Sulfurisphaera tokodaii str. 7: one gene and its partner. The protein of the gene in region 2 binds, or shares a complex with, the protein of the main gene of each other region. Links are inferred from orthologs where the notes say so. Each region holds a gene or a part of one and is shown on either strand. Other genes may lie near its edges. The genes, in order: rpl12p and STK_RS02505.

What was found.
Region 1: the proteins of STK_RS02505 (region 2) and rpl12p are in contact, whole or in part, in a crystal structure (PDB 5H7L), measured with the Pyrococcus horikoshii proteins. The link is inferred for Sulfurisphaera tokodaii str. 7 from one-to-one orthologs. Residues at the interface, in WP_048053510.1 of Pyrococcus horikoshii: Pro161, Met164, Met165, Phe168, Ser169, Ile172, Val195, Glu196, Phe202, Leu211, Ser212, Val213, Met216, Lys222, Phe223, Asn224; in WP_010886059.1 of Pyrococcus horikoshii: Leu100, Ala101, Gly102, Leu103, Ser104, Ala105, Leu106, Phe107, Gly108.

What each region holds. Positions count from the first base shown.
Region 1 is NC_003106.2:1,367,124-1,382,770, forward strand. The notes cover bases 5,617-8,395. They hold rpl12p (50S ribosomal protein P1), read right to left. Parts: upstream 7,276-8,395; coding sequence 6,958-7,275; downstream 5,617-6,957. Other genes in these bases: alaS (alanine--tRNA ligase), read right to left, coding at 5,617-6,906; STK_RS07660 (50S ribosomal protein L10), read right to left, coding at 7,314-8,318; STK_RS07665 (50S ribosomal protein L1), read right to left, coding at 8,324-8,395. Outside these bases: STK_RS07625 (hypothetical protein), read right to left, coding at 281-1,711; STK_RS07630 (hypothetical protein), read left to right, coding at 2,625-3,065; STK_RS07635 (hypothetical protein), read right to left, coding at 3,073-3,426; STK_RS07645 (DUF434 domain-containing protein), read right to left, coding at 3,603-4,232; more of alaS, read right to left, coding at 4,192-5,616; more of STK_RS07665, read right to left, coding at 8,396-8,983; STK_RS07670 (50S ribosomal protein L11), read right to left, coding at 8,989-9,501; STK_RS07675 (transcription elongation factor Spt5), read right to left, coding at 9,512-9,970; STK_RS07680 (protein translocase SEC61 complex subunit gamma), read right to left, coding at 9,981-10,160; signal recognition particle-docking protein FtsY, read right to left, coding at 10,193-11,125; pfdA (prefoldin subunit alpha), read right to left, coding at 11,326-11,781; rpl18a (50S ribosomal protein L18Ae), read right to left, coding at 11,787-12,047; STK_RS07700 (translation initiation factor IF-6), read right to left, coding at 12,049-12,720; STK_RS07705 (50S ribosomal protein L31e), read right to left, coding at 12,717-12,983; STK_RS07710 (50S ribosomal protein L39e), read right to left, coding at 12,987-13,142; STK_RS07715 (DNA-binding protein), read right to left, coding at 13,139-13,486; and 3 more genes. UniProt on the Methanocaldococcus jannaschii protein: Forms part of the ribosomal stalk, playing a central role in the interaction of the ribosome with GTP-bound translation factors.
Region 2 is NC_003106.2:437,408-453,271, reverse strand. Bases 6,795-9,790 are described here. They hold STK_RS02505 (elongation factor EF-2), read left to right. Parts: upstream 6,795-7,183; coding sequence 7,184-9,397; downstream 9,398-9,790. Other genes in these bases: STK_RS02500 (HAD family hydrolase), read left to right, coding at 9,404-9,790; STK_RS02510 (NAD(P)/FAD-dependent oxidoreductase), read right to left, coding at 6,795-7,050. Outside these bases: STK_RS02565 (Rpp14/Pop5 family protein), read left to right, coding at 1-174; psmA (archaeal proteasome endopeptidase complex subunit alpha), read left to right, coding at 268-996; STK_RS02555 (ribosome assembly factor SBDS), read left to right, coding at 1,016-1,717; exosome complex RNA-binding protein Rrp4, read left to right, coding at 1,725-2,468; exosome complex exonuclease Rrp41, read left to right, coding at 2,434-3,165; exosome complex protein Rrp42, read left to right, coding at 3,168-3,995; STK_RS02535 (50S ribosomal protein L37ae), read left to right, coding at 4,011-4,223; STK_RS02530 (Brix domain-containing protein), read left to right, coding at 4,204-4,734; STK_RS02525 (KEOPS complex subunit Pcc1), read left to right, coding at 4,709-4,954; STK_RS02520 (prefoldin subunit beta), read left to right, coding at 4,932-5,309; 3'-flap repair endonuclease Xpf, read left to right, coding at 5,356-6,057; more of STK_RS02510, read right to left, coding at 6,043-6,794; more of STK_RS02500, read left to right, coding at 9,791-10,129; STK_RS02495 (M28 family peptidase), read right to left, coding at 10,112-11,458; STK_RS02490 (DUF447 domain-containing protein), read left to right, coding at 11,462-12,052; leuB (3-isopropylmalate dehydrogenase), read left to right, coding at 12,070-13,083. UniProt on the Methanocaldococcus jannaschii protein: Catalyzes the GTP-dependent ribosomal translocation step during translation elongation.

The DNA of each region.
Region 1 (15,647 bases), 930 kb from region 2 along the record:
ATTACTGTAATTAAGTATGAATATAATATAGATTTAACTTGTTAAAATACGAGTAATATTTTGAGCTTTAATTATTGTTTTTAGAAGTAGTATTGAGCTCTTTAAATTTTCTAAAATACTACTGACATAAAATCCTTGTATGCCTTATATCTGTATTTTAAGTCATGTATCTTACTTATTCTTTAACGTATTGTAACTTGTAAAATTCTCTCTTAAGGACTTAGCATGGTATTCTCATCTGATGATATTTAACTAAAAAGTTAAGAAAACAGGATTGTAGTTAATAATTCAGAGCTTTATTAGAGCAATTTACTAACATTGCGCACTGGTCTACTTCATTTAATAGTTCTTCATATGTTATATCTGGGTTGTTTAGTATTATTTCTTTAGCACACTCCTCTACTCTAGTCTTATACTTCCACCACTGATTATAAACGTACCTATTGGTTATTGATGGGGGCTTACCAGCCAGTTCATCAACAACCTTATCATACATCTCCTTCAACTCCTTAGCCTTCTCCTCAGCCTCTTTTAAACCATCATCATAAGAAACCTCAACCCAATCCACAATGAGTGCAGCAGCAGTAGCAATAAACTGCGGAAACGCAAGAGAAAGATCAGAAACAGCCTTCTTAAACCTCTTACTCGCACCCATGAGACTATTTAGTGAATCATAAACGTTCATCATCTTAGCCCACTCAATTATAGCAGTAGTAGTTAAGTCAGAAGGAGGCTGAGCAATTCTTAGATAAACTAGTTGTACACCCTTAATTGTTATTTGAGAAATACCAAGAATTAACCCAGCTAAACCAAACTGGGAGCAAGATGTACCACAAGGTAACACAGCATAAACAAGAGCACCAATATCAATATCATTAAACCTAGTGTCTAGGAAACTTAAAGAACAATATTGCTTAGGCATTATTTCGCTACAATTTGATAAGACCTCTTTAGTCACAGTATCAAATGTAAAACCGGGGTAGATTTTCAAACCGTGACTCTTTGCCACCACTGGGTTAGTGCCATAGGCAAAGTAGATGTAAGGATATGTATCTGAGGCAGGACGCATTACATCATTTCTAGCAGCTATAGAAAGATAATAACTACCCCCCGATGAATATGTTAAACTAGCCTTTCCAAGAGCCAGTAACTGACTATAATGCATTACCATTGGTGCGTTGGTAAATATTGTTAGTATGCCTCCCTGGAATTCTGCTAGGTAGTTCCAGAAGATGTTGAATGTTCCTTGGCAGTTTTTGAATAGTGGTGGGTTGTACCATGTTGGTGGTGTTTTTGTTTTGATTAGTGGTATTGCTCCTAGTCCTTTGTCTGCTAGGTCGTCGATTGTTTTTCTATTTAGTTTTCCTGGTGATGTTGCTTGTGATCCTCCTTGGTATACTATTAGTTGGTCTGGGGACCAGTATGGGGAGATTCCGCCTATGTAAAACCAATCTCCCGTGTCTGTTGTTTTTATGAGTATTCCTTGTCTGAAGATTTTTTCTGGGGAGTTTGAGGCTTCTTTTAATACTCTTCTACTTGAGGCTATTGCGGGGTAAATCTCGTATCTTTGTGCTGTTTCTAGTGAGTTGTATCTTTTTAGGTTTTCTATTACGCAATTAGCTTGTTGTTGATCTAGTATTATTTCTCCGCCTATGATTCCTCCTAATATTCCGCCTAAGGAGCTTAAGGAGGGTGCTGTTTCAACTGCCATATTTTATTCTATTATTTTAAATATTTAAATCTATTCCAAAACATTAATTAACATATTTAATATAAAGATTAACCCAGAGATATACATTCATATAATTAAAGAATTTATAAATAGTATTACACATGAATAAAATCCAAAGAAGGCATAAAAAGGATAGAGTTCAAGATTATAATAAGTTGTGAAATAAGTAGTAGTTATTGGGAAATCACTACATCTTGGCATAACATTAATTTGATTATAGCTCTTTTTAGTCAGATGTACTTCGGTAACAAACATAAAACTAAGAATTATATTGAAAAATTTATTCATAAAATAAATTTCTTAATTTTCTATATTAATGAAATCTGCTAAATAAAGTGAATTAATATTAGTTTTAATATCGAGAAAATACTGTGAATTATCTAAATGTTAATTGGCTTGTCTAATCATAAAGCTCTAGTTTAGCATTGATATTAGTGAGCATCGGAAGTTAATTTATGTTGTGAATTTATTCTTAGTAATTTGTAAATATTTTGTAGGATTAAACATTAGTTAAATGATATTTTATAGTAAATATTATGAAAATTTCTAAGTTCTAGGAATTAAATCTTGGTTAAGTCGTATAATGTTGGATCAGGAGCTTCGTCATTTATGATCTTGGCATGAGCATTAATCTGATTACCTTTTGCTTTATTTTAAGATTTTTATATAAATAAACTAAATTTGTCTCATAGTATGATATACATAGTAATTCTTTCACTTAGCTCATGAAGTTCTTTTTTGTTAATATAATCATGAAGAGATAATAGTCTTTCATTCATTAAGTTTCTATTTAAACTTTGCTACACTAAGGAAATCTACTCTTATTTTTACTTTTTATTGTTAATATTGATATTTCAAGCTTTATATATTTTATAATTGATATATAAGCAAGATGATAATAACTAAGAACCGTGAATCAAAATGGCAAGTTTTTACGTTTTCAGAAATATTAGAAATAAAAGACCCTATTTCAATTATAGAGTTGCTTACAAATCCTAGGTTATTGTTTAACATAGCTAGTGATAATAAGGTGATTTTTCTTTTGCCCTTTAAAAAAGATATTACTGGTCTAGTTCTTAAAAGAAGTTTAGTAGGAAAATTAGAAGGTCCTTTTATATATGATAGAATAGTGAAATATAGGATTTTAGGTGATAATTTTAAATATTTAATTTCATTTGAATTAAAAGAAAGGAAATTATTTATTTATTCTTTTCTTGCATATAGAGCTACTCTTTTAGATAAGTTAATTGGTGGAAATAAAGTATTAGAAGAGTTGACACCAGAAATATTTATTGGAAAACATTTAGCTAGAGTGATATTGGGAGATTCGTAAGATGTGCTCAAATGTAAGTATGTGGCCTGATTTCTGTTTTAGGTTTTAATGCTTCAACTATAATAACATTATTATTGCTTAATCTCTTTAATATATCCTTTATCAATACTTTTATTTTTCTCATTCTTACATCTTTCAATTCCTGGTTAATTCTTTTTAGTTCTTCTAATGTTTCCGGTTTAACTATATAATATATTTCATCATCCTCTTTTATAGCTCTTATTTCCTTTTCTATTTCTGCGGCTATTTTTATAATATCTTCCTCATCTTTATCCTTGATTAATTGTAATGTTTTATTGGCTGCTTCTATTATTCTATCTTCATTCAAGTCATGAATTATATCTAATAGTTCATTTAACACAAAAGAATAATCTGCTTTTGAACTTAAATATATAGCGGACCCGCCGGGATTTGAACCCGGGACCACCGGCTGTCTTCTTTATACACCGGCCAAAATAGGAGGCCGGCGCTCTGTCCTGGCTGAGCTACGGGTCCGCTATAAAATTATATATTTTATCTTATAGCTTTTTTGTTATCTTATGTTGGGGGTATTTTGAAAACCTTAATATTCCATATGTTACCTATTATTTCTCCTAAAAGATCATATACTCTTTCTGCTTTGTTTAAAATCAAGAAATCATTACTTACTATTACTTCTTTCCTAAGTAATAGGATTTTATCTGTTTTATTTACAACCTCGACGTTGATTCCTAGTTTTCTAAGCTTAGAAGCTAATTCTCCACTTTTACTTATTTGAGAGTCGAGTAGAATTATAGATTTTATATCTTTATGACTTAAGTATTCATTAACAAGAATAAGTGCCTCAAGTATTTCTGGGTCATTTTTTCTTTTTCCTAATCCCAAATCCCTATAAAATCCGTCATCGCATAAAAATATCTCATCTTCATAAATAGCAGAAAGTAATGTTATTGCTATATTATATCCGTCAATTGCTATTTCACTTGGGTTAATAACTATTTTTCTTTTTACCTCTTCTATCTCTTTATTAGAATGAGTGCATCTGTATAATAAAAGCCTTTCCTTTTTACTTAAGTTGTATCTAGCGGTAACTAAATCTAAGGCTGGCTTTCTATTATATCCTCTGTTTAATAGGTATTTATAGTCCTCATATGCCATTATTAATTGTTGATTTAATTGTATTGACAATTTTATCAACATTTAGTTGTGTTGTTATACTTCCATATGTCCCTTTTCCTCCTCCTTTTCCTCCTTCTCTTCTTAAAGCTTCGATAATTTTATCGACTCTTAGGTCATTAGATGTAGCTATTTCAACCACGTTATTATTTCCTTTATTAGATATATTTACAACTATACTTTTTTGATTCATTGTTAATTTTCTCATTGCTTCTTTTCTTAATTCTTCATCAAACAGATTAATTATATAAATTGTAACGCCATTTACAGTCTCTTTTTTGCTTATATTCTCTATTTCTTGTAGCATCATTTTCCTGTATTGATTCAATAATTCTTCTTTTTCCTTGTATTCCTCTAGGAATCTCTTTAGTCTTACTTCTATTTGTTCTGGTGAAGTAGAAAGTTGTCTGGAAATTTCTTTTAATTTATCTTCTTCTTGTCTAGCATATTGAGCCACAACATCTCCGGCAACATATTCTAGTCTTATTACGCCATCTTGGATCTTCTCCACGTTAATTATCTTTAAAGCTCCTATTTCTGAAGTATTAGATAAATGGGTTCCTCCGCATCCTTCAATATCCCAATCCTTTATTTCAATTAGTCTTACATCAGCTCCTTCAGGAACTCCACCAGCATAAATTGAAACGCCATATTTCATTTCTGCCTCAGTTCTGTTTATTATTAGAGGTCTTACAGACCTCCTATCATTTATTATATAGTTAGCTAAGTCTTCTATTTTCTTGATCTCTTCTTCAGTGGGTAATTTATAGTGTGTTATATCTAATCTTCCTTTTTGCGGTGTTTTTTCTGCTCCCGCTTGCCATACATGTTCTCCTAGTACTTTTCTGGCTGCAGAAAGAATTACGTGAGTTACTGTATGGTGTTTCATTATTCTATATCTCCTTTGCCAATCTATTTCTCCATAGACTTCATCTCCTTCTTTTAGAGACGGCTCCTTATCAAGTATATGGAATATAACATCTTTTACTTTTTGTGTATCAACTACTTGGTAAGTATTTCCTTTTTCATCTTTAATTATCCCCGTATCTCCTATTTGTCCTCCTCCTTCTGGATAGAATGTAGTTTGATCGAGTACAAGGTAGTTTTTATATACACTAACTACTTTAGCTGTAAATGATCTTTTATATTGATCTTCATAATATAATTTTTTGGTAGGGGGTAAGTTTTCTGCCAAATCAATAACATCTTTAGGTAATTTCTCTTTTTTAGTATCTTTTAATGGTACGGTTTGATGTCTTTTTGCTACTAAGCCATAGAAATTGTAAGGTACTTCAACTTTTATTTCTGGATTTATCTTTCTTATTTCTTCAACTAGTAAATCTGGGGGAATACCATTTGAATCATAAAGTTTTACTAAATCATCCACGGAGATTTCTTTTCTTCTAGATAAAGAAGAAGCTGTAAGTGATATTTTTGATAATGTTTCGTTAAATCTTTCTTGCTCTAAATTAACTACATCAAGGATATAGTCTTTATTCTTTAACAACTGTGGAAAATCTTCCTTCCAATATTCTATTTGTTCTTTAACCAATTCATAAAGTTTTATATCACTTCCTAATAATCTTAGTACTCTTAATGCTCTTCTAATCAATAATCTTCCTAAGTATCCTTCTCCAGAGTTTGATGGAACGAGACCATCGGCAAGCATTAACGCTATAGTTTTAGTATGATCCAATACTTGGAATACTCTAGCAGCTCTTGTTAGTTCTTGATCTACATATTTTAAATCTAATCCAAGTTTCTTTGCTACTTCTTCTCTGTGCCTTTTAATTGTTTCTGGTTTATCTGGGTCTATTCTACCAGCAAGTATTGCTGCTGTTTTTAGTAATTCGTCATCTACTAGAGGAGCTCCTATCTTATTAAAGAAAGTATACACTAAATTACCGTAAATTGCATGGAATGCTGTGGGAGTCTTTTGGGTAAACCATGCTATTCTTTCTACTCCATAACCTGTATCAACTATTTTTAATTTTAAAGGTACGTAGTTACCATCTTTTATCTCATATTGCATAAATACTAGTGTTGCTAATTCTAATCCTCCTACAGTTACTTCAAATGACGGACCTGCATTTCCTCCTCCTTCCCACCAAGATTCCTTATAATTTAATTCCTCTTCTGGTATACCTATTTCTTCTACAAAGAACTCCTTTGACAATTCAACTGTTTCATCTTTCCAGTATATTTGCTTATCTGGATAATTAAACGCATGATGGGCAGCCATTTCAAATGTTGTTAAATGTCTTCCAAAAGTAACTCCTACATTATCTACATCTTCCAATCTAATACAGGGCTGGGAGAGAACAAGTGGGTTTGCTGGTGGTGGTACTATTCCGCTAGTTACAAAAGGTTGAAAATCAACTATACTCGCTATTGTAAGATATAAATCCTCTCTCCATCGTGCTAATACTGGTTTTGGTGGAATAATTGTATGACCTTTTTTCTCAAAGAATTTGAGGAATTTTTGTCTTGCTTCTCTTACAGTTAATGGTGGGCTCTTAATATTTAAATCAAAAAAGTAGTAATCTGTGCAAGGTATATCAGCACAAACGTTTCTTTCTTTATCCTTAGTCCAAAATGGTGTTTGACAAACTTGGCAAATCTTTCTGTTATAATTATTATTTAAAAAGAATTTCAAACGATACTCATTTTCATTAACTTGAACCATAATCTAAGTAATTAAGAAGCAGATTAAAAGAGTTTGTATTAAAAAAGATTTTTAACCAAAGAGGGAAGCTAGTCCTCCACCTATTTCTTCTTCGCTTGGTCCTTTCTTTTCTTCCTCTTCTTTCTTCTCCTCTTTCTTCTCAGCTTGTTGAGCTGGTGCCGCTGCTGGTGCTGCAGCTACTGCTACTGGCATTGCAGTAGCATTCTTTAATACCTCATCTATATTTACTTCTTTTAATGCTGCGACTACAGCCTTTAGTCTTACCTCATCTACTGTTATACCTGCAGCTGTTAATACATTTTTTAGGTTTTCTTCGTTTATTTCTTTTTTGGCTGAGTGTAAGAGTAAACTAGCATATATATATTCCATATCTATCACACCATAAAGGTATTAACTAATATATAAATTCATCCTCCGAATAATGAGGATAGTCCTCCACCTATTTCTTCTTCGCTTGGTCCTTTCTTTTCTTCCTCTTCTTTCTTCTCCTCTTTCTTCTCAGCTTGTTGAGCTGGTGCTTGTTGGGTTTGCGGCACTTGAATTCCTAAATCTACTTTTCCGCTTATTGCACTTGCTAGTGCATAAGCTTTTGATATAGCTCTAGAGAATACAGCTTGCACAGTCTCTGGTGTTATAAATCCAATTTCCGCAGCTAATGATAAAGCATTTCTTGCAGCTTTTTCTGCTGAGACTTTTAGAACATCTGGTATTGGATATGCTATTTCTACTGCTAATCCGAATGCTGATTGATAAGCTTTCATTATATCTGTCTTATAATCATCTAAGTTGATAGATAGTTGATTCCCTGGTATAATTAGACCATTATCATAAGCTACTTTTATATTAAGTTTTATATGAACAGGCATTATTCCTAGTTTTTGTAATATTGGTATAGCATCTGGAGGAATTGGATCTCCTGGTTTAGCTATTACAGTATCTTGTGTGACATGAATTTTCCCATCTTGAACTTTAGTCTTTATTTTTAATTTTCCAAATATGCTTAATGCTGGACCTGCAGGCATTCCAGTATCTCCAGCGGGAATAACTACTTCTTCATCAGCTTTGTCACCAGGCATTGCGTACCTTTTTAGTTTAAACTTTGAAAGGAATAATTGAATTTCAAATGGGTTTTTATTCGTGAATATAAAAGCGTTAGGACCAGTTAAATAAGGTTCTAATTTGGATACATCTAAACCAGCATTTTTCGCGGCTATTCCAAATAATGTATTCTTTGTAACTTTAATTTCTGCCATTCCTCTCATTTTTTTCCTAATATCGTGCAATTTATCAGCTGGGAATCCTTCAATATTTGCAATTATTATTGTATGGTATTCCCTTAGTTTTTGTTCAAGTTCCTTTACTTCTTCAATTTTCCATTTCGCTATTTTTCTTTCTTGCGTTATAACTGCCATGATTCTCACTTCTTTAATTCTACTTTAACTATTTTACCCATTGTAGTTTTTACATATATAGCTCTTAAGTTTGCCTCAACTTTTGCTTTGTTTTCTATTGTATTAAGTACAGCTAATGCATTTTCGGCTAAATCTTCTGGTTTCATATCCTCTGTACCTATAAACACTTGGACATGTGGTTGATCTTTTGTTTTTACTAGCGTTGATCTTTTGAATCTAAGAATATACTCTGTAATATCTGCGGCATTTGGTAGTGGTGTAGGGAATTTTCCTCTCGGACCCAATGCAGGACCTAAAATTCTACCTACTAAAGCCATAGAATCTTGTGCTACAAGGAACCAATCATTCTGTCTTGCCAGTTTTTTAATAGCTCTTTTTTGTCCTTGAAGTTTCTGCAATTCTTCTTTTGTAAGCAATACGTTTGGTTCTGCTTTTTTTGCAGATTCTATTTGTTGAAAAGCTGGTATTACTAAAACTTTTCTTGGTTTTGAAGGTTCTTTTGGTAATGGTACGATTTCTCTAAGTTTTAACTCACCTTTTTTCATATCAATTCCTTTAAATGTAACTATGAGTTCAACACTTTGTGTAAAATTCCTTTTAGGGTTATTTTCTGGATTAAGAGCAACTTTAAGAGCTTCTACTAAACTATCCTTACTGGCTAACATGTTCTTCACCCTTCTGCTTCATTCCATTTTTGTTCATATTTGGCTAATAAATCATCATATTTTCCTTCATCTACGGCTTTAACTAATTCTTTAGGGCTTTTCTTATCTACTGTTAAACCTATAGAATGAGCTGTACCTAAGATTGATTTTACTGCGGCTTTTAATGTTTTTGCTGTTATTTGGGGCTTTTTCATTATCGCTACCTGGATTATATCCTCAAATTTTATATCGCCTACTTTTTTGTGTGCTGGATCTCCAGAGGGTTCACTTGCATTTGCAAATTTTAACAATAATGAAGTAGTAGTTGGTATTCCTACCTTTATTTCGTATTTCTTTGTATCAGTATCTACTTCTAATGTTACTGGTACTGACATTCCTTTAAATTGAGAAGTTGCATCATTTATCTTTTTTACTACTTCTCCTACATTAAGTCCTAATTGTGACAGTGTAGGAGCTAATGGTGGACCTGGTTTTACATTTCCTCCTTCAACCACGATTTTAATTGATTTTGTAGGCATCTATTCTCACCTATTTTTTCACAGGTTTGACTTGATCTATTGGAACTGTAACTTGTAAGGGGAAAGATGATTCTAAAATATTTAAAACTACTTCATTTTTGGCACTATCTATTCTAACTACTTGAGCTTGCATACCTCTAAAGGGTCCAGAAGTAACTTCTACCATATCACCTACTTTATATGCTGGGGCAATTGTGGTTTTAGAAATGAATTTAATTATATCATCTTTTTGTACAAGACCTTGTGCAAATCCTCTGACATGTCTTATACCTTGCGATACAAGCTTAACCACGTGGGGTCCAGTAGCTTCTAAAATCACATAGCCTTTTACATTAGGTGGTACTATTATAGAATATACTTCTTTTATATTATTTGTCTTTATTCTTTCTTCAATCATTAATGCAACATTTATCTCTTGCCCTCCAGTTACTCTAACAGCATAATAGTTGGAGAATCTAGGCCTTTCCATAATTATTACCCTAGTGTAGTAATAGGGCTACTGTCAATTGAATAATATAAGCAATTATTCCTACAATTGCCATAACAAGTAAGGTAAGCTTAATACTTTGATTTAATGTGTCTTTTTCAGGTTTCTTAGCTACGGAAATTATTCTTTTCCAATCTTCTCTTAAATTCTTTAACCTTTGTGAAAGACTCATATACGATATAGTTAAACGTTTAGTTATTAACTTTAACTACTAAAAAGCCTTTTTATAAACCATTCAGCATCAAACGGTATTAGACTGTCATAATCTTGTCCGACTCCTAAATATATTACTGGCTTATTTAATTCATATGCTAGGGATAGAATCACACCCCCTTTAGCATCTGCATCTACTTTAGTTAATATTACGGCATCATAACCTACATTATTCTCAAAATATTTTGCTTGTTCTAATGCGTCATTCCCAGCTAATGAATCTAGAACTAAAATTCGTAAATCTGGTTTTGCTATTTTTACAATTCTTTTTAACTCAGATACTAGATCTTCATCAATATGCATTCTCCCCGCAGTATCGATTAGTACTACATCAATATTTCTACTTTTTGCAGAATTAATAGCATCAAAAGCTACAGATGCAGGATCAGCACCATATTTTCCTTTTACTATTGGAATTTCTAACTTGCTTGCGTGATATGCAAGTTGCTCCTGAGCTGCGGCTCTAAATGTATCAGAGGCTGAGATTATACACGAAATTTTATTTTTCTTTAATAAATATGCTACTTTTGCTATTGTAGTTGTTTTTCCTACTCCGTTTACTCCAAAGAAAACAATTACATATGGTTTCTTATTTCTTTTTCTTATTTCTTCTATTAGATCTATTCTCTGGTTTTTTGTTAATATTTCTTCTATTGATTTTTTTAATGAATTAGTAACTAGCTCCTCTAAATCTTCACTTCTAGTGACTTTTTTCCCAATTATTGCATTCTTCAAATCATCTAATATTTTTTCAGTAACCTCATACGAAACATCAGATTCTAGTAGTTGGTATCTAAGTTCCTCTAATATATCCTGGATATCCTCTTCTTTAATAGTTTTATATTTAATAAAATCAAAAAATGAAAACCTAGATTTTTTTTCTTCTGTGGTAATTATATTTTTTTTCTCTTCTTTTTCTACTATTTGAACTCCTTCTGGAGGATTTGTAATTTCCTGCTTTTGTTGGGTTTGTGTTTCTTCTAATCGAGGAGATTTTGCTTCTTCGATTTGTAAAGTTGGAGCGGTTTGTTTTGTTTCTTCTTTCTTTTCTTCTTCAGGTTTGCTTTCTCCTTTTATTTTATCTAATAAATTATTAAATGCTTTTTTTAATTTATCAAAACAAATTATCCACCTTTATTTTGTTGAGCTTGCAATTGTTGTTGTGCTTGATTAAGTATGTCAGCTATTTCTTTATAGGCTTCTAAAGATTTAGCTAATTCTTTTTCTACGTTACTTAAAACGTTTGATAATTCACTTTTTTTATCATTTAATACTTTAGTTGCAAAATCTGGGTCTACTTCTGCATAATATTCTAGACCTAAGTGAACTAAAACTTTTGCCTTATCTATACCTTGAACCTTGAATATTACGTTTCCTCTTTTGTCCCCTACCATTAAGAGCTCTTGACTATTTTGTAATTCTTTTAATGCTTGTAATGAGGAGTCTATTGACATTATATTATCTTGTAGTTCAGCATAAGTTTTCTGTAAATAATCAATATACTTTTTTAATGCATCTGCTTGTGCTAATAAATCCTCTAAAGAGACAACTACTTTTTGCTGATTTTCTTCATTACTCATAAATATCACATTATTATTTTATTTAACTTTGCTAAATCTCTTACTGTTTTATCTTTTGCTTCTTCTACTGGTATCTCTTTTATTTCCTCTATCTTTATATTATATCTCTTTACTTTGTTCTTGCTTCCTAAATATGAATACAAGTACTCTAATGCTTGTTTTTCATTTAATGCTCTTACATACTTAACTACTTTTTGTTTCATTGGATAATGTGAAGCATTAAATGTTACTATTGCTCTTATGACGTAAGTTTTTATCTCACTCATCTCAATCACTAAAAGCTCTTTGGATTCTTAAAATCTCTGGTCCTGTTGTTGCTGAACCTACTAGAACTCCATTCCTATTTGCTATTAAACCACTATGGATAAAAGCACTGCCAAAATTAACAGTACCAGTATCTATTTTTACTCTAAATAATTTACTTAATTTATCGAGTTCTTCTTCTGTTGTATCTATGTGAACTAAACCAGCTTTATCAGTTATAACTCCTACAGAACCTACAGTTATAATATTAGCTATGCTTCCTTTTTCTATATTATCAATCTGTAGACTTTCCTTTATTTTTTTAAATTCGATGCTACTTAACTCTGGATAAATTAAAGCCCCATAAGAATTAGTGAGAATTATGTTTCCTAAAGCAGTTGGTCTTATATCTAAAATTTCTACTCTAACATCTCTAGCTATATCTTTTATCTTCTTTACTTCTTCATCATCAACATTTCTGGGTAATAATATAACATTATTGTTGCCAGCTACAAAAATTCCTATAAGGAAGCTTTTAGCAATAGTTGTCTGTATTATTTCTGTTTTGAAAGTTTCTTGGATTTTTTGGATTGTTTCAACATCCAAATTTTTAGGAACTATAGTATATTTATCATTAGTAAAGATATATATCCCTATGTTATCGGTTCCAAAAATAGTTAACTTATCTATGATCATTCACTCTTTAATGCAAGTCTGACTAAATATGTTTTTTCTCCTATCTTTTTTACTGCTACTCTTACTTTTCTTACTATTTTGTCTCTTCCGTTATATGTTATACTCTTAGCTAATAGAGGGTCAATTATTACTTTCTCGGCTCCAAAATGTCTTTGTACTATATTTCTTATCATTTTGATTGCTCTTTTGGTTCTTTGATTTCTTCTTCCCATGAAAGCTCTCTTGAAATTGATTACCATTTCGAAATTATCCTTCTCCTTCATTTTTTACACCTTTAAATCATTTCTTCTCCAATCTCTTCTGTGGAAGTTATATCTAAACTTTCCATTTGTTTTTATTATAACCCATGCTGGTACTGGTGAATTACTTTTTAATGCTCTAGCCAATCTTAATTTTCTCCCCAAAGGTTTATTTTTACTCATTTCCAACCCCTTTCCCTAATTGTAATCTTATAATCTTTTCTAGTTTGATTAGTTAATTGTGCTAATATTTCTTTCAATTCTTCATCAGTTATTGGCGCTTGTATTCTTCCAGATTGTGCTAAAGCTATCAGTTGATTTTCTATGGCTTCAGCTAACTCTGGTTTAACTAATTTAACATTAGCTAATCTTTGTCTGGCTTCTGGTGTTAGGATGACTCTTAGAATAGCATCTTTTTTTGCCTCTAACTCAGCTTTTCTTTGTTGCTCTTCCAATGCTTTTCTTTGTTGTTCGAGAGCCTTTCTTCTTAATAATTCATCTAATTCTGCGTCATATTCGTCACTCATTTTCATCACCTTATTCTAAGTATTTTTTCAATTCTGGTTTTTTCTCAGCCAACTCTTTAAACATTTCGTATGATAATTTATCTAAAAGTGATCTTCCTTTAGGTGATAAAACTCTACCTTTTTTCGTTCTTATAACTAATCCAGCTTTTTCTAATTGGCGTAAAATTAATCTGTTAGCATGACCAGGTGCCTTAACTGTTCTCGGTGGTTTAGCTCCTCTTCTCTTTAGTCCACTATATAATCTTCTTGTAGTTCCAACTCCTAAGGGTGAGATGAAATATAATTTTCGTAATAAAGAAGCAGCCCTTACATACCACCAGATTTCTGGATTATCTGGAACTCTTTCATTAAAGCTAGAGGTTTTAGCAAAGTAGGACCATTCAGCCGGTTGTAGTTCTTTTACATTTTCTCTTAGATACTGTGCTAATCTAGGTATGAAAACATCTGCTGGCACCATTTTAGGTGTTATCATAAATTTTCCAGTATATGATCGTCTACTGAAGGTTTAAAATTTAACTTGTCTTTTTAATTAACGAGTTGATATGAAATTTTATATTGCATCTGAAGAGGATATACTTTCTGGAAAAATAACGGATATTTATTTTGAAAGAGCGGAACAAACTTTGAAGCACTTGGGAATTTCAAATGTAAAAGTAAGAATGGAAATTCATTCTTATGGTTTACCAGAAGGATATAAATGGGCTGTATTTGCAGGCCTCGAGGAGGTGCTTAGGCTTTTTGAAGGAAAACCAGTTGATATTTATGCTATGCCAGAAGGTACTTTATTTAAGGAAATAGAACCAGTAATGATAATAGAAGGAAATTACTTAGATTTTGGGGTGTTCGAGACTGCATTTCTAGGAATGCTTAGGCATTCCTCTAGTATAGCTACGAAAGCAGCTAGAATAAAAAGTTTAGCTATGGATAAGACTGTGTTATTTTTTGGATTAAGAGCTTTACATCCAGCAATAGCTCCTATGGCGGATAGGTCAGCTTATATAGGCGGTTGTGATGGGATCTCAGGAGCTTTTGATAGAGAATATTTTAATATAGAACCTTCTGGAACAATGCCTCATGCATTAATGTTAGTTGTGGGTGATAATGTAAAAGCGTGGAAGGCATTTGATGAGGCTATGCCTCCAAGCGTTCCAAGGATAATATTGTCTGATACATTTGAGGATGAAAGAACTGAAGCACTAAAGGCAGCCGAATTACTGAAGGATAGAATTTATGGTGTAAGGTTAGATACCCCATCTAGTAGAAGGGGTAATTTTAGGAAAATTATCCAAGAGGTAAGATGGACATTAAATATACATGGTTATAATAACGTTAAGATTATTGTAAGTGGAGGTATAGATGAAGATGATGTAGTAAATTTAAGAGATGTTGTAGATGGTTTTGGTGTAGGAACTAGTATAGCATTTCCTCCAAGTGTAGATTTTAGTGCTGATATTGTTGAAAAATACGTTGATGGTAAGTGGATTCCATTCACTAAAAGAGGAAAATGGCCTGGAGCTAAACAAGTTTATAGATGTGGGCCTACACCTGATCATGACGTTATAACACTTCTTGATGGGAAGCCTCCTTCTTCTGATTGTCGTCCTTTATTAGTGAAATATATGGAAAATGGAAAATTAATAAGAAGTTTGCCTTCTATAAAAGAAATAAGGGAGTATGTGTTACAACAATTAAAGAAAATTACTCAACAATAATTTCTTTTGTATTTTCTAAACTTCTATTGAATGCTATCTCAACTATTGGTTCCATTCTTCTTATGGCATTGTACAGTCTTAGGTTTACACTTCTTATTACTATAATTAATCTATAATTATCCATGGAATCAGTTTTAGTGGCTTCCGCTATTAATATTCTTCTTAATGTTCTTAATTCTTCCATAGCCTCATTTATTAATTTAATATCTTCTTTATTAAGAACTTTTATAGCATGATCTATTATTACCGTAGATTGTTCTATCAAATCATTAAATTGGTTCCAGTATTTCTTTATTTCATCTAAATCTTGTGGAGGCAATGCAAGTAGATCGTTTGCTGCTTCGCTTATCTCATCAGCAGCTTCTTCAATGGCTTTTATTAATATCCTATTTCCAATTAACTGGATTCTTTTTACACCTATCATATATGCTAAGCTTCTATTTGATTGT
Region 2 (15,864 bases):
GTTATTATGATATATAATAATCGTGGTATTATATCTACTAATAGAATAGGCTATAAGATTATTATAGCAAGCTTACCTTTAATAAAAAAGATTAAGAATAAGGAAGTTCTTCTTGTACCTAGAAGAACTACAGGAAGTTTAAAAAGGGCTAAACGATTAATAGGAATTGAGTGATGATGCCGTCCCAGACTGTATCATGATGAACACGCGACGAACTGATAACACTTTTTAACACTTATTATATCTACTGATATTGGGAGAAGAAATTTGGCATTTGGACCAGCAGCAATGGGATATGATAGAGCTATAACAATATTTTCTCCAGATGGATCATTATATCAAGTAGATTATGCCTTTGAGGCAGTAAAGAAAGGTTGGACTACTTTAGGGGTAAAAACAAAAGCTGGAGTTGTTCTCATTGGAGAAAAAAGAAAAGCCACCCAACTTCTTGATGTTGATAGCATAGAAAAAGTCTTTATCCTTGATGACCATGTAGGATGTAGCTTTGCTGGATTAGCCTCAGACGGAAGAATATTAATTGATTATGCTAGATCTCAAGCACTTCAGCATAGGTTAATATATGATGAACCTATCAATATTGACTATCTTACAAAATTAGTTTCAGATGTAAAACAAATGTATACCCAACACGGTGGAGTAAGACCCTTTGGTGTTGCTTTAATTATAGGTGGTATTGATAGAGGAAAAACTCCAAAATTATTAATGACAGAGCCAAGCGGTCAGTTTATGCCTTACTATGCTGTAGCTATTGGACAAGGTGGGTATACCGCAACAGAATACTTTGAGAAAAACTATAGAGAAGATCTCAATATGCAAGATACAATATTACTAGGAATTAGAGCCTTAGCATCTACTCTTAAACCCGGAGAAAAACTTGCACCTTCTAATATTGAAGTTGGATTTGCAGATGTAGATTCCGGAATGTTTAGAAAGATGAGTTTCGAAGAAAGAGCATCAATATTACAAAAATTATAATTGGGGTGAAAATAATTTCATGACCAAGAAAGAAGAATATGTTATCGCTAGATATGAGCATGGTGGTGAAAGATTTGAAATACTAGTAAAACCTAAAGAAGCTAACGAATTAAAAAGTGGGAAAAGTATAAGTTTGTCTGATGTTGTTGTATCCGATGAAATATATAAGGATGTAAAAAAAGGGCTTAAAGCGTCTCCTTCAGCTTTAAAAAAAGTTTTTGGAACCACTGACTTTGAGGAAATCGCACGGCAAATAATTCTTAAAGGAGAAATTCAAGTGACTGCAGAGCAAAGAAAAGAAATGATAGAGAATAAAAAGAAACAAATAATAGATTATATTTCAAGAAACGCTATAGATCCTAAAACTCATTTACCTATACCTAGAACTCGAATTGAAATGGCAATGGAGCAAGCTAGAGTCCAAATAGATCCTAATAAAGATGTAGAGGGACAAGCATTGCAAATAATAAAAGAAATAGCTAAAGTGATTCCTATAAAAGTTGCTAAAGCGTTAATAGAAATAAAAGTTGATCCAAAACATAGTTCGAAAGTAAAGTCACAACTCCATAATTTGGGTGAAGTAAAGAAGACTAATTGGCTAGGTGATGGCACTTTAATAGCTGAATTAGAAATCCCAGCAGGAATGCAACAGGAGGTTATAGATAAGTTAAATTCTCTAACTAAAGGAGAAGTTGAAGTAAAGATTCTTCAAGTGAAGTGAGATAAAAATGTCTAATAGTAAGATATATTTTGAAGATAGAAGCATAGTCACCCCAGGAGATTTAATTGCCGAAGGAGACTTTCAAATACCATGGTCACCATATTATTATAAGATAGGAAATAAATATTATTCGTCCATAACAGGTTTAATAGAAGTCAAGGAAAATTTATTTGAGATAGTTCCATTAGAAGGACATAGATATATCCCGAAAGTTGGTGATACAGTTATTGGATTAATAGAAGATGTTGAAATTTATGGATGGGTTCTGGATATAAAATCACCTTATTCTGCATACTTACCAGCTTCTTCATTCTTAGGTAGGCCAGTTAGCCCAGGAGAGGACTTGCGTAGATACCTTAATTTGGGAGATTACGTAATTGCTAAAATAGAAACCTATGATAGAACGATAAATCCTATTTTATCTATAAAAGGGAAAGGTTTAGGAAGAGTATCTAGCGGAATAGTAATTGATATACCTCCAGTAAAAGTCCCGAGAGTAATCGGGAAAAACAGAAGCATGCTTGACACATTAACTAGCGAAACAGGCTGTGAAATTCTTGTTGCTCAAAATGGAAGAATACTAGCTAATTGTGCTACTAAGATGATTGAAGAAGCTTTAGTTGAAGCTATTCAGATTATAGAAAAAGAATCTCATATAAAAGGACTAACGGAAAAAATAAGAAAGTTTTTGAGAGAAAAATTAGGTGAGACAAAAAATGATTCAGCTACAAAAACCGAGGCTAATACTTGATAATGGACTACGATTAGACGGTAGAAAGCCAGATGAAATGAGACCTATAAAGATAGAATTGGGCGTTTTGAAGAATGCTGACGGCTCAGCAATATTCGAAATGGGAAATACAAAAGTTATTGCAGCAGTTTATGGCCCAAAAGAAATGCATCCTAGACATTTAGCTTTGCCAGATAGAGCCGTATTAAGAGTTAGATACCATATGACTCCTTTCTCTACTGACGAAAGAAAAAATCCTGCTCCTAGTCGAAGAGAAATAGAACTGTCTAAAGTAATAAGGGAAGCATTAGAATCAACAATCTTAGTAGAATTATTTCCAAGAACTGTTATAGATGTATTCATGGAAGTTTTACAAGCAGATGCAGGAACAAGATTAGTTTCTTTAATGGCTGCATCTATGGCTTTGGCTGATGCAGGAATTCCTATGAGAGACTTAATAGCTGGTGTAGCAGTAGGAAAAGCGGATGGAGTTTTAGTATTAGATTTAAACGAGCCAGAAGATATGTGGGGAGAAGCTGATATGCCAGTAGCTATGATGCCGTCACTTAAGCAAGTTGCGTTACTCCAACTAAATGGAAATATGACACCACAAGAGTTTAGACAAGCATTAGAGATGGCTCAAAAAGGAATTGAAACAATATATAATTTAGAAAAAGAAGCCATTAGGAGCAAATATGCAGAATTAAAGGAGGAATAAAAATGTCAATCACGCCTTCTAATCAAAACATAACTTCCTTGCTTAAAAAAGAAAGTATATTAAACGCATTAGAAAGAGGTATTAGATTAGATGGAAGAAAGAATAGTGATTATAGACCAATTTCTGTTACACTCAATTATGCTAAAAAAGCCGAAGGTTCAGCTTTGGTAAAACTAGGAGATACAATGGTTTTAGCCGGTGTAAAATTAGAGGAGGAAGAACCGTTTCCAGATACTCCAAACCAGGGAAACTTAGTAGTTAACGTAGAACTCCTTCCTTTAGCTTACGAGACATTTGAGCCAGGACCACCAGATGAAAATGCTATAGAATTAGCTAGAGTTGTGGATAGAAGCCTTAGAGATTCAAAAGCAGTTGATCTATCTAAATTAGTTATTATACCAGGTAAAAAAGTATGGACTGCATGGGTCGATGTATATGTTCTTGATTATGGAGGAAATGTATTAGATGCTTGTACTTTAGCAGCAGTTGCGGCTCTATATAATACTAAACTTCCTAAAGTTGAAATAGAAGGAGATAATGTAAAAATAATAAAAGAGGAAAAAACTGATGTAACTCCAATTGCTTATCCAGTAGTCACTGTTACTGTTGCTAAAATAGGTAAGTATCTTGTTGTAGATCCAAGTTTAGATGAAGAAAGTATTGCAGATGTAAAAATCTCATTCTCTTACGTACAAGATGGTAGAATAGTAGGAATGCAAAAGAGTAATTTTGGAAGCTTAAGCTTACAAGAAGTAGATGTTGCAGAAAGTTTAGCAAGATCAGCTTCACAGAAATTATTCGAAGAGCTTAAAAAGCAAATTAATATGTAATTATGGTGATTAGAAATGGGAAAAGTTACAGGAATTGCTGGTAGATTTGGTGCACGATACGGCTCTTCAGTCAGGAAGAAATGGAAAGAGATAATGGAAAAACGGTATCAAGATCATCAATGTCCCGTATGTAAAACAACCGGAAAAGTGGTTAGAATAGCTTCTGGGGTATGGTATTGTAAAAAGTGTGGTGCTAAGTGGGCAGGTCTTGCTTATACACCGTATTGAAATAGTTTTTACTTCAAGTCGTGACGCTCCATTAAGAGTAAGAACTTTTTTAAATGAGTTGACTTATGTTTTTCCTAATTCCATAAAGATTAATAGAGGTAGACAAAGTCTTAAAGATATTATAGCTAAATCAATTTATTTAAACTCAAAATATCTAGTTATAATCGATGTCATAAAGGGAAACCCAGGTAGATTTAGAGTATACGACCTTACATCAAAAATGCTTAAATATAACTTTATAATTTATGGTGTAACATTACTTACAGAATTAAAATTACATAGAACATTAATCAAAAGAGGATGTATAGGAAAAATTGAAGATCAGAAAATAAAAAATATGTTAATTGATCTAGGTTACATATATATTGAAAATTGCGATGTATATGCTAATGGAGATTACATAATAAAAGACAATAATTATGTATTTGAACTGAAATTCACGAAAGATGATAAAATATTAGGACCTGTCATTAGATTTCAGCTATATGATAGAAATAAAAATATTAATTAACTCTACTGAAGAAGAAAGACAGCTTATATTTAATTCTGTATTACCAGAGGGTATAGACACTAAGTATATCAGAATAGATAGAGAGAACTCGGAAATTATAATAAAAGCACCTACAATAAGTAGGGGTAGAGCTATAATGAACTCTTATATATCCTGGATATACACAATATTGGAGACAATAAAAAGGGTGAATAAGGATGACAGAGAGAATTCCCCCTGAACTTCAAACACAATTAGTAAAATTACAACAATTACAAGATCAATTAAATAGACTTCTTACTGAAAAAAATGTAATAGATAGTGAATTAAGAGAAGTAAATAAAATACTTCAAGAGCTCTCTCAATTACCAGCTGGTACGACAGTTTACAAAATAGTTGGAAATTTACTAGTTAAAACAGATAAAGAAACAGTACAAAAGGAGTTAGATGATAGGAAAGAAATTTTAGAATTAAGATCTAGAACTTATCAGAAACAAGAAAACTTACTGAGAACGCAACTAGAAGATTTGCAGAAAAAAGTAAATGAACTACTTGCAAAGTATTATCCCCAAAGTGGGGGAGCTATAAAGGCATAATTTTTTGAACCAAGTATTTTATATTATATTAACTTCAATTTATTACTTGATGCTTAGAATTTATGCTGATTATCGTGAAAAGAACAGCGGAGTCCCAGATATTATTAAAGAATTAGGTGCTATTGTAATTTTTGATAATTTGAGTGTAGGAGATTATGTTATATCTGATGAAATAGCAATAGAAAGAAAAAGCGTAGAGGACTTGGTTAACTCTGTATTTGATAAAAGATTCTTTGATCAATTAAGTAGATTAAGTGAAGCTTACGCTAAACCTTTCATACTAATTGAAGGTGATATGGAAAAAGTTAGAAAAATTACCTCTAGATGGAAGGCTATAAATTCTGCCTTAACAAGTGCTATTTTAGAGTTTGATCTACGAGTAGTGTACTCCAATGATAGGAAAGAATCTGCTGAAATCATTTACAAAATAGCTGAGAAAAGTTCTACCTCTCAGAATAAAAAAATATTAAACCTTCATGAAAAACCAAAATTTGAGAGTTTAAGGGATATGCAGCTATATGTAGTTGAAGCTTTTCCTCAAATTGGGAGTAAATTAGCAGAGAGATTATTAGAAAAATTTGGAAGCATAGAAAGAATTTGTAATGCAAGTGTATCCGAGCTAGAAAAAGTTCTGGAGAGTAGAAAGAAAGCTGAGGAAATATATAAAGTTATACATACAACATATACGAATAAAAAGGAGGAAAGAAATAATAAAACTTCTTTGCTTGACTTCTTAGAGCCTAAATGAAACTACAGCTTTCTGTTTTTCTGCTTTCCAATCAACATTTACTGGAGGTAAGCCAGACTTGCTCCTTAAATAGTTGTACGCAGAAAGTGCAGCTTTCACTCCTTCTGCAGCAGCTACAACAGCTTGCTTGTATGGAGTATTTGTAACATCACCAGCAGCGAATATTCCTTCTACATTAGTTCTTCCTAATTCATCTACTATTATTTCTCCTTTTTCATTGAGTTTTATAAAATCTTTTAAGAACTCTGTTCGTAAAACATAACCCATTTCTATTATTACTCCATCTACATTTAGAATTTTATCTTCTTTTGTCTTAGAATTTTGTATAACTATTCCCTCAACTTTAGAATTTCCAATAATTCTAATCACTTTATATCCTAAAAACATTTTTATATTTTCATTGTTCAATATTGACTTTAATGTGCCCTCATCTCCTCCAACCAACTGAGTAGACATAGAAATATAATAAGCAGGTCTTGCATATTTTGAAAGAAGTTCTATAGCTTCTACGCCAGGCTCTCCTTCTCCTACAACTGCAGCTGGCTTATCTTTAAAAAATGCAGCATCACAAATTGCACAATACGATACACCTTTACCTTTAAATTCTTTCTCACCCGGCACATTAAGTTCTCTAGGTGTCTTACCGAACGCTAAAATAACAGTCTTAGCCTTATAACTTCCTAAAATACCTTGAAGTTCAAAAATATCGCCTTTTTTATCTATCTTGTATATTTCTTCTCCATAGATGAATTTAGCTCCAAACCTCTTTGCCTGCGACTCTACCTTTCGCGCTAAACTAAGTCCACTTAAAGGCTCAACTACAGGATAATTCTCTATGAGATCAGTTAATGTTAGTTGTCCTCCTAAATCTTTTGAGACAACTAACGTTTTCATTCTTTGCCTTGAGGTATATAAAGCGGCACTTAGCCCAGCAATTCCTGCTCCTACTATGATTACATCATATATTTCATTATGTTGATTCAATTGTTGCATATTTACTTATTTTAAATCTTATGATAAAAAGTTGTTTATTAAAAAGATTGTATCAATTATTGATGTAGGATATCCATTACACTTTAATATTCTGAAGTTAAGTTACTAAATACTAAATGTGGTGATTTAAACCTTGCCCCGATATAAGACAGTTGAGCAAGTTCTTAGTTTAATGAAAGATATTACTAGAGTAAGAAATATTGGAATAATTGCTCATGTAGATCACGGAAAGACTACAACTAGTGATACTTTATTAGCTGCAGCCGGTATAATTTCACAAAAAGTTGCTGGAGAGGCATTAGCATTAGACTACCTTTCCGTAGAACAACAAAGAGGTATTACAGTAAAGGCAGCAAACATAAGCTTGTACCACGAAATAGAAGGAAAAGGTTACGTAATTAATTTAATTGATACTCCTGGTCACGTTGATTTTAGCGGTAGAGTAACTAGAAGCCTTAGAATATTAGATGGTTCTATTGTTGTTGTTGATGCAGTAGAGGGAATAATGACTCAGACAGAAACTGTACTAAGACAAAGCCTTGAAGAAAGAGTAAGACCTATACTTTTCATTAATAAAGTAGATAGATTAGTTAAAGAACTAAAGTTAAGCCCGCAAGAAATACAGAAGAAACTAATAGATATGATAGTAGAGATAAATAACTTAATCGAAATGTATGCAGAACCCGAATATAAGGACGCTTGGAAAATAAAACCAGAATTAGGTAATGTGGTATTTGGATCAGCAAAAGATAAGTGGGGATTTAGCGTACCAATAGCACAGAAAAAAGGAGTTAAATTCAGTGATGTAGTAAATGCATATTCTAGTGGGGATAAATCAAAAGTAGAAGAACTAGCTAACAGAGTTCCTATACATGAAGCATTATTAGAAACTGTTATTAAATTTGTTCCAAATCCTAGAGATGCACAAAAATATAGAATTCCTAAAATCTGGAAAGGAGATCTAGATAGCGATATAGCAAAAGCAATGATAAACGCAGATCCTAACGGACCTATTGTCCTTATGATAAGTGATATGAAAGTTGATCCACATGCCGGTTTAGTTGCTACTGGTAGAGTATTCTCTGGAACATTAAGAGCTGGAGAAGAAATATGGTTAGTAAACGCAAAAAGACAACAAAGAGTTTTACAAGTAAGCCTTTACATGGGACCAACAAGAGAATTAGCTGAAGAGATTCCTGCTGGTAATATAGCTGCAGCTTTAGGACTAGATCAAGCTAGATCTGGAGAGACAGCAGTAGATATAAAGTATAAAGATGCGAATGTAGGTTCATTTGAATCTCTACATTATGTATCAGAACCTGTAGTAACAATATCTGTTGAGCCAAAGAATCCAAAAGATCTTAATAAGATGATTGATGCACTTAGAAAACTAAGTATTGAGGATCCAAACTTACTTGTAAAGATTAATGAGGAGACTGGTGAATATTTGCTTTCAGGTATGGGATTCTTACATCTTGAAGTTTCATTACAATTATTGAAAGAAAATTACGGTGTAGATGTTGTAACCTCACCACCAATTGTAGTCTATAGAGAAAGCATAAGAACTAAGAGCCAAGTATTCGAAGGCAAATCTCCTAATAAACATAATAAACTATATATCAGCGTTGAACCATTAAATGAACAGACAATTGAGTTAATCGCTAATGGAACTATAAAAGAGGATATGGATTCTAAAGAAATGGCAAGAATACTTAAAGAACAAGCAGACTGGGACTACGATGAAGCTAAGAAGATAGTTGCTATAGATGAAAACATAAATGTATTTGTGAATGCTACAAGCGGTGTACAACATCTAAGGGAAGTAATGGATACCATACTTCAAGGGTTTAGATTAGCGATGAAAGAAGGACCATTAGCTCATGAACCAATAAGAGGATTAAAAGTTGTATTGCATGATGCTATTATCCATGAAGACCCAGCTCATAGAGGACCAGCTCAGTTATATCCAGCCGTTAGGAATGCTATATTTGCTGGGTTCTTAACTTCTAAACCAACATTACTAGAACCTTTACAAAAGCTAGATATCAGAGTTCCAATGGATTTCGTTGGAAACGTCTCTGGCGTTATAACTAGGAAAAGAGGAAAAATACTCAATATGACTCAGATGGGTAGTATAGCCAGAATTACAGCAGAAATTCCAGTTTCTGAATCTTTTGAACTTGCAAGCGAGCTTAGAGCAGCAAGTGCAGGCAGAGCGTTCTGGGGTACAGAATTTAGTAGATGGGCTCCAGTTCCAGATAGCCTATTATTAGATGTAATTATGAAAATAAGAGAGAGAAAAGGCCTGCCTAAGGAGTTGCCTAAGGTAGAGGACTTCTTAGCGTGAAATTGCATGGAAGAGTTCAACATATTTAAGGATGTTAAGGCTATATTTTTTGACTTTGATAACACTTTAGTTTCTTTTGATAACCTTTCTAATCAAGCTTTACTTAAGGTGGCAGATGATATATTGGATTACATTAGAGAAAATTATCCTAATGTAAATGTAGATCGTGATGAGCTCTCAAAGACGCTTATAGAAATAGCGAAAAAACTAGATGAAGAAGGGGTTTATGACAGAAGACTATGGTGGGAGGAAGTATTAAAGAAATATAGTGTAAAGGCAGAGATGGAAGATTTATACGAGTGGACTCAAATATACTGGAGTATAGCTGGAAACAATACACCTTATGAAGATAGCTTGGATGCAATAGAATATTTAAAAAGAAAGGGATTCAAATTAGGTATAATAACTAATAGTGACGGAGAATGGGGTAATAAAAAACAGAGAATCAACAGATTTCCATTAGTATCATATTTTGATATAATCACTATAAGTGGTGAAAACAACATAAAACCTAAACCTAATGTGCAACCATTTATATTATCTTGTGAAAAACTCAATCTCTCAGTAAACCAGTGTCTTATGGTTGGAGATGATCCAATTAAAGATTGCTTAGCTGCCAAGAAGGCTGGTTTATATTCCATATTGGTTGATAGAGAAGGAAAAGTCAAATTCGCAGAACTTTATGCGGATTTTGTAATTCAAAATCTAAAACAGTTAGAAGAGATTTTTTAGTTGAATTAGATATTCATTTGTAATTTCTTTTTGTAAGTAATACAGAAATTTCTCATAAAGTTTGCTGCATATTTCATCTTCACAGTAATTTCTTAATTCCACAAAATCTTCTATTGCTACACTATTTTGGTATGCTTTATTGATGCCAACAAGTTTATGAAATAAATAAGTCTGTATTGTATTCTTGCTTAAATCTAATACACTTCCGTAAAATTTTAAAAGTTCATTATACTTTCCACGCTCTATCAAATTTAATGCTAACTCCTTAATTTCTATAGGTAATGGCGTATCAAATATTACGTTAACAAGCTCTTGTGGATTTATTGTAATCTCGTTGGAGAGAAATACATTTAAAAGCTTTACTATTTCTTCATAATTCTCAGTTTCACTGATCTCATCAGCTTCTGAATGATAATATGGATAATCTATATCCGACATCGAAATTGTAGGAATTCCCCTCTTTAAAAAGTTATAAGAATCGGTATAAGGTGAAGGGTACTGGACAGCATTTTTAAAATACTTAAAAAGACCTGGAGTTACAAAAAATTTTGAATTTAAGGTTAAGTTATCTAAACTTATAGATAATTTTGCATCTATTTTATTTGACCTCAAAAAATTATATGAACCACAAGCCCACGAAAAACTACTGAAAAAACATCCACTTTCTTCTGCTGTAAAAGAAATTAAGTGTAATTCGTATTTTTCACTTTTTAATTCTGGTAATATGGAGACTGAAATTAAATCATCATGTTCCCCCTTAAACCAATGATCATGATGAGCGGTCACATAGATCTTATCCTCAGTTTTACCTGGTATTATTCCTTCAATTGTATATCCTATTGAATCCTCAAAAGATGATTTTAAGAAAAATCTACATTTTCCTTTTATTTGATTTGCATCTTTATACCTTATATAAAATGCTGGTAACTTGGGCGGATTTTGAGGTAAGTGAGAAAGAGGAGTCCCGTTTTTCAGAACAATTTTTCTCATTAAATCATCTTGTGTAAAGACTAAAATTTTATTACTATTATTTCTATAATATTTATTAATATCTAAGATATTATTAATTTTAATGACTTGATAATCTGAAGTTTCTACATCTATTGAAGGAGAGTAAGGTAAAGAGATAGCCTCGATTTTTATTCCTTCACATTCTAGCTCTATTTCCTTCTCCTCCCATTTTAATACATTTTGAGGATTAATGTAAGTTGTTATTTTATTAACCTCAAAATATTCCTTTATTTTATCAACTATCAATCTTTCCTTTTTATCACCAGCTATTAATTCTCCGTATTTTGATAACTCTTTAACTCTTTCTCTTAATGTCATAATATGGACTCAGTAAAAAATATCATAAATTTTGTTTTTCCATATGATGGAATTTATGAAGTTATTTTAGGATCAAATGGAGTTAAACCAAACTTAGCTCCAATAGGTATAATTAAGGATGGAAATACTTTGAAATCAAAAGTTTATAAAGACACACTTACTTTTTCTAATTTAATTAAATATCAAAAGTGTTCTCTAAATATAATAACTGATTCAAGAGTGTTCTTTGAAGCATTTTTTAATGAGCTTAAAATAGAGGACTATATAGATAATATTCCTATAATTCCCGTAGGAGTAGTCTTTTTAGCTAATTGTTATTATGAAAAACTAGAAAATCCTACTTATTTCTTTTATGATTTGATTGATTATAAAAAATACGGAGAGTTTTACCATGCATTCAACAGAGGAAATTCTATGTTAATTGATCTGTTAATACACGTTTCTAGATTGGATATATATAGCAAAGAAGACATTGAAAAATATTTACCTATAATAAAATATGAGATTGACATTATACGTAAAACTATGCCAAATGACATAAAAATTATTGAAAAAATTAAGGAACTTATGTTACAGAAAGGGTTAAAAATTTAATTTCAAAAACCCCCCACATGGGCTTTACTGTTGCTTTAATACAAGGAGATGGAATTGGACCAGAAATAGTATCTAAATCTAAGAGAATATTAGCCAAAATAAATGAGCTTTATTCTTTGCCTATCGAATATATTGAAGTAGAAGCTGGTGATCGTGCATTGGCAAGATATGGTGAAGCATTGCCAAAAGATAGCTTAAAAATCATTGATAAGGCCGATATAATTTTGAAAGGTCCAGTAGGAGAATCCGCTGCAGACGTTGTTGTCAAGTTAAGACAAATTTATGATATGTATGCCAATATTAGACCAGCAAAGTCTATCCCGGGAATAGATACTAAATATGGTAATGTTGATATACTTATAGTGAGAGAAAATACTGAGGATTTATACAAAGGTTTTGAACATATTGTTTCTGATGGAGTAGCCGTTGGCATGAAAATCATAACTAGATTTGCTTCTGAGAGAATAGCAAAAGTAGGGCTAAACTTTGCATTAAGAAGGAGAAAGAAAGTAACTTGTGTTCATAAGGCTAACGTAATGAGAATTACTGATGGTTTATTCGCTGAAGCATGCAGATCTGTATTAAAAGGAAAAGTAGAATATTCAGAAATGTATGTAGACGCAGCAGCGGCTAATTTAGTAAGAAATCCTCAAATGTTTGATGTAATTGTAACTGAGAACGTATATGGAGACATTTTAAGTGACGAAGCTAGTCAAATTGCGGGTAGTTTAGGTATAGCACCCTCTGCGAATATAGGAGATAAAAAAGCTTTATTTGAACCAGTACACGGTGCAGCGTTTGACATTGCTGGAAAGAATATAGGTAATCCCACTGCATTTTTACTTTCTGTAAGTATGATGTATGAAAGAATGTATGAGCTATCTAATGACGATAGATATATAAAAGCTTCAAGAGCTTTAGAAAACGCTATATACTTAGTCTACAAAGAGAGAAAAGCGTTAACCCCAGATGTAGGTGGTAATGCGACAACTGATGACTTAATAAATGAAATTTATAATAAGCTAGGCTAAAAGTTTTTAAATCACTACTTTATCTATTATCGAGGTGATCTAGATTATCCTCCCCTACAATAAAGCCTTTGCCATCTAAATTTGATCCTCTTTCTACAGAAAAAGAAATATTAAAGTTTTGGGAGCAAAATAAAATCTATGAAAAATTAAAAGAATATAACAGTAAATTTGAGAAAAAATTCCTATTTATAGATGGGCCACCTTATCCTTCAAGCCCAATCCCACATATAGGAACCGTTTGGAATAAGGTAATAAAGGATTGTATACTAAGATATGAAAGGTTAGCAGGATTTAGGACCTATGATCAGCCTGGTTATGATACTCATGGTTTGCCTATAGAAGTTGCAATAGAAAAACAACTTGGAATACAAAAGAAATCGGATATAATAGAAAAAATAGGAGTTGATAATTTTGTTAATAAGTGTAAGGAATTTGCATTAAATAACGCATCTTCTTTGACTGCAAACTTTAAGAACATAGGAATTTTTATGGACTGGAACAACCCCTATATGACATTACATAATGACTATATTTCTAACTCTTGGATGCTAATCAAGAAAGCATATGAAAGAGGATTATTATATAAAGGAGTACATGTTTTACATTGGTGCCCTAGATGCGAAACAACATTAGCTGATTATGAGGTTTCAGAATATAAAGAAATTGAAGACCCATCAATTTATGTGAAATTTAAAGTAAAAGGCTCAGAAAATAGGTATTTAGTTATTTGGACTACAACACCATGGACTTTACCGGCAAATGTCTTTGTTATGATTAATAAAGATTATGAGTATGCTGAAGTCGAGGTCAATAATGAGATACTAATTATGGCAAAAGATAGAGTAAGTGATGTTATGAAAGAAGCAGGAATTAAAAACTATAAGATAGTAAGGACATTTAAAGGAGTGGAATTAGTTGGATTACAATATATACACCCTTTGGCAGATATAGTCACAGCTCAGAAAGGGCTTGACAATTATCATATAGTCGTTGATGCTGGAGAAGAAGTAACGTTAACTGAGGGAACGGGTCTTGTTCATTCTGCTCCAGGTCATGGTGATATTGACTTTGAAATAGGCAAAAAAATTGGAGCACCAGTAGTTATGTTAGTTAATGATAGAGGTGAATTCTTACCAGAAGCTGGAAAATATGTTGGAAAAAATGTACGAAGTGCCGCTGAAGAAATTATTAATGACTTAAAACAGAGAAATGCCTTACTGCATTCTGGCAAGGTTGTCCATAGATATCCTGTATGTTGGAGATGTAAAACACCTCTAATTTTGAGGGCTATAGAGCAATGGTTTATAGGAGTATCTAAACTAAAAGAGGAATTGTTAAAAGAGATTGACAATGTTAAATGGGTACCTGACTGGGGTAAGACAAGAATAGGAAATATGGTAAGAGAGATTAGGGATTGGGTAATTAGCAGACAGAGATTTTGGGGAACACCATTACCAATATGGATATGTAAGAATTGTGGAAACATAATTGTTATAGGAAGTAGAGATGAGTTAGAAAAAGTAGCAATAACAAAAGTACCAGAGGATTTACATAGACCATGGATAGATAAAGTAGTTGTCCGATGTAATAAATGTGGAGGAGAAGCTCATAGAGTTCCAGATGTGGCTGATGTGTGGTTTGATAGTGGGGTAGCTTTCTTCGCTAGCCTAGGTAAAGATTGGGAAAAAAAGTGGAAAGAAATAGGTCCCGTTGATTTAGTATTAGAGGGACACGATCAATTACGAGGATGGTTCTTTAGCCTACTAAGGGCTGGTGTTATATTATTAGATAGAGCACCATATAATGCAGTTCTAGTCCATGGGTTTATGTTAGATGAACAAGGTAGAGAAATGCATAAGAGTCTTGGAAATTATGTAGAGCCATCTCAAGTAACTGAAAATGAAAAATATGGTAGAGATGTCTTGAGATTATGGTTACTCAGAAATACAACATGGGAAGATGCAAAGTTCTCTTGGAAAGCACTTGATCAAACAAAAAGAGATTTAAACATTATATGGAATGTGTATGTTTTCGCATCAACATATATGAACTTAGACAACTTCGATCCAAGAATATATAACCTAGACAACTTAAAACAATACCTGAGGATAGAAGATTTATGGTTATTATCTAGATATAATAGAGTTGTAAAAGAAGTAAAGGAAAGCATGAACGATTTCAAAGTCCATGAGTTAGCAAATAAAATGACAAGTTTCATCATAGATGATATAAGTAGGTTCTATCTAAGATTAGTCAGAAAAAGAGCTTGGAACGAAAGTAATGACCCAGATAAGATAGCAATGTATTATGTACTTTATGAAGTTCTCAAGGGATCACTAGTACTTTTATCCCCGGTAATTCCGTTTACTACTGAACGAATATACCAGGATTTTGTAGTAGATAAGAAGGATTCTGTTAGCATGGAAAGCTTACCAGAAGTAAAAGAAGAATTCATAAATGATAAAATTGAGAAAGAATTTGAACTAAGCAAAGAGATTGCAGAAGCTGGATTAAATGCTAGAGCCAAGGCTGGAATTAAATTAAGATGGCCAATAAAGAACGCATATGTATTTCTAGTCTCGGATATAGACGTTGAAATGGCCAATAATGTAAAAGAAGTAATAAAGTTCTTATTAAATACTAAAGACGTAGAAATTGGAGGAATAGAAGGCTATAGAAGGTTTAGTAAAATTAAGGCCACACCAAACAGAGGTACAATTGGACCCGATTTCAAAAGGCTTACTAACAAAATAGTAGAATATATAGAAAATAACTCAGAAA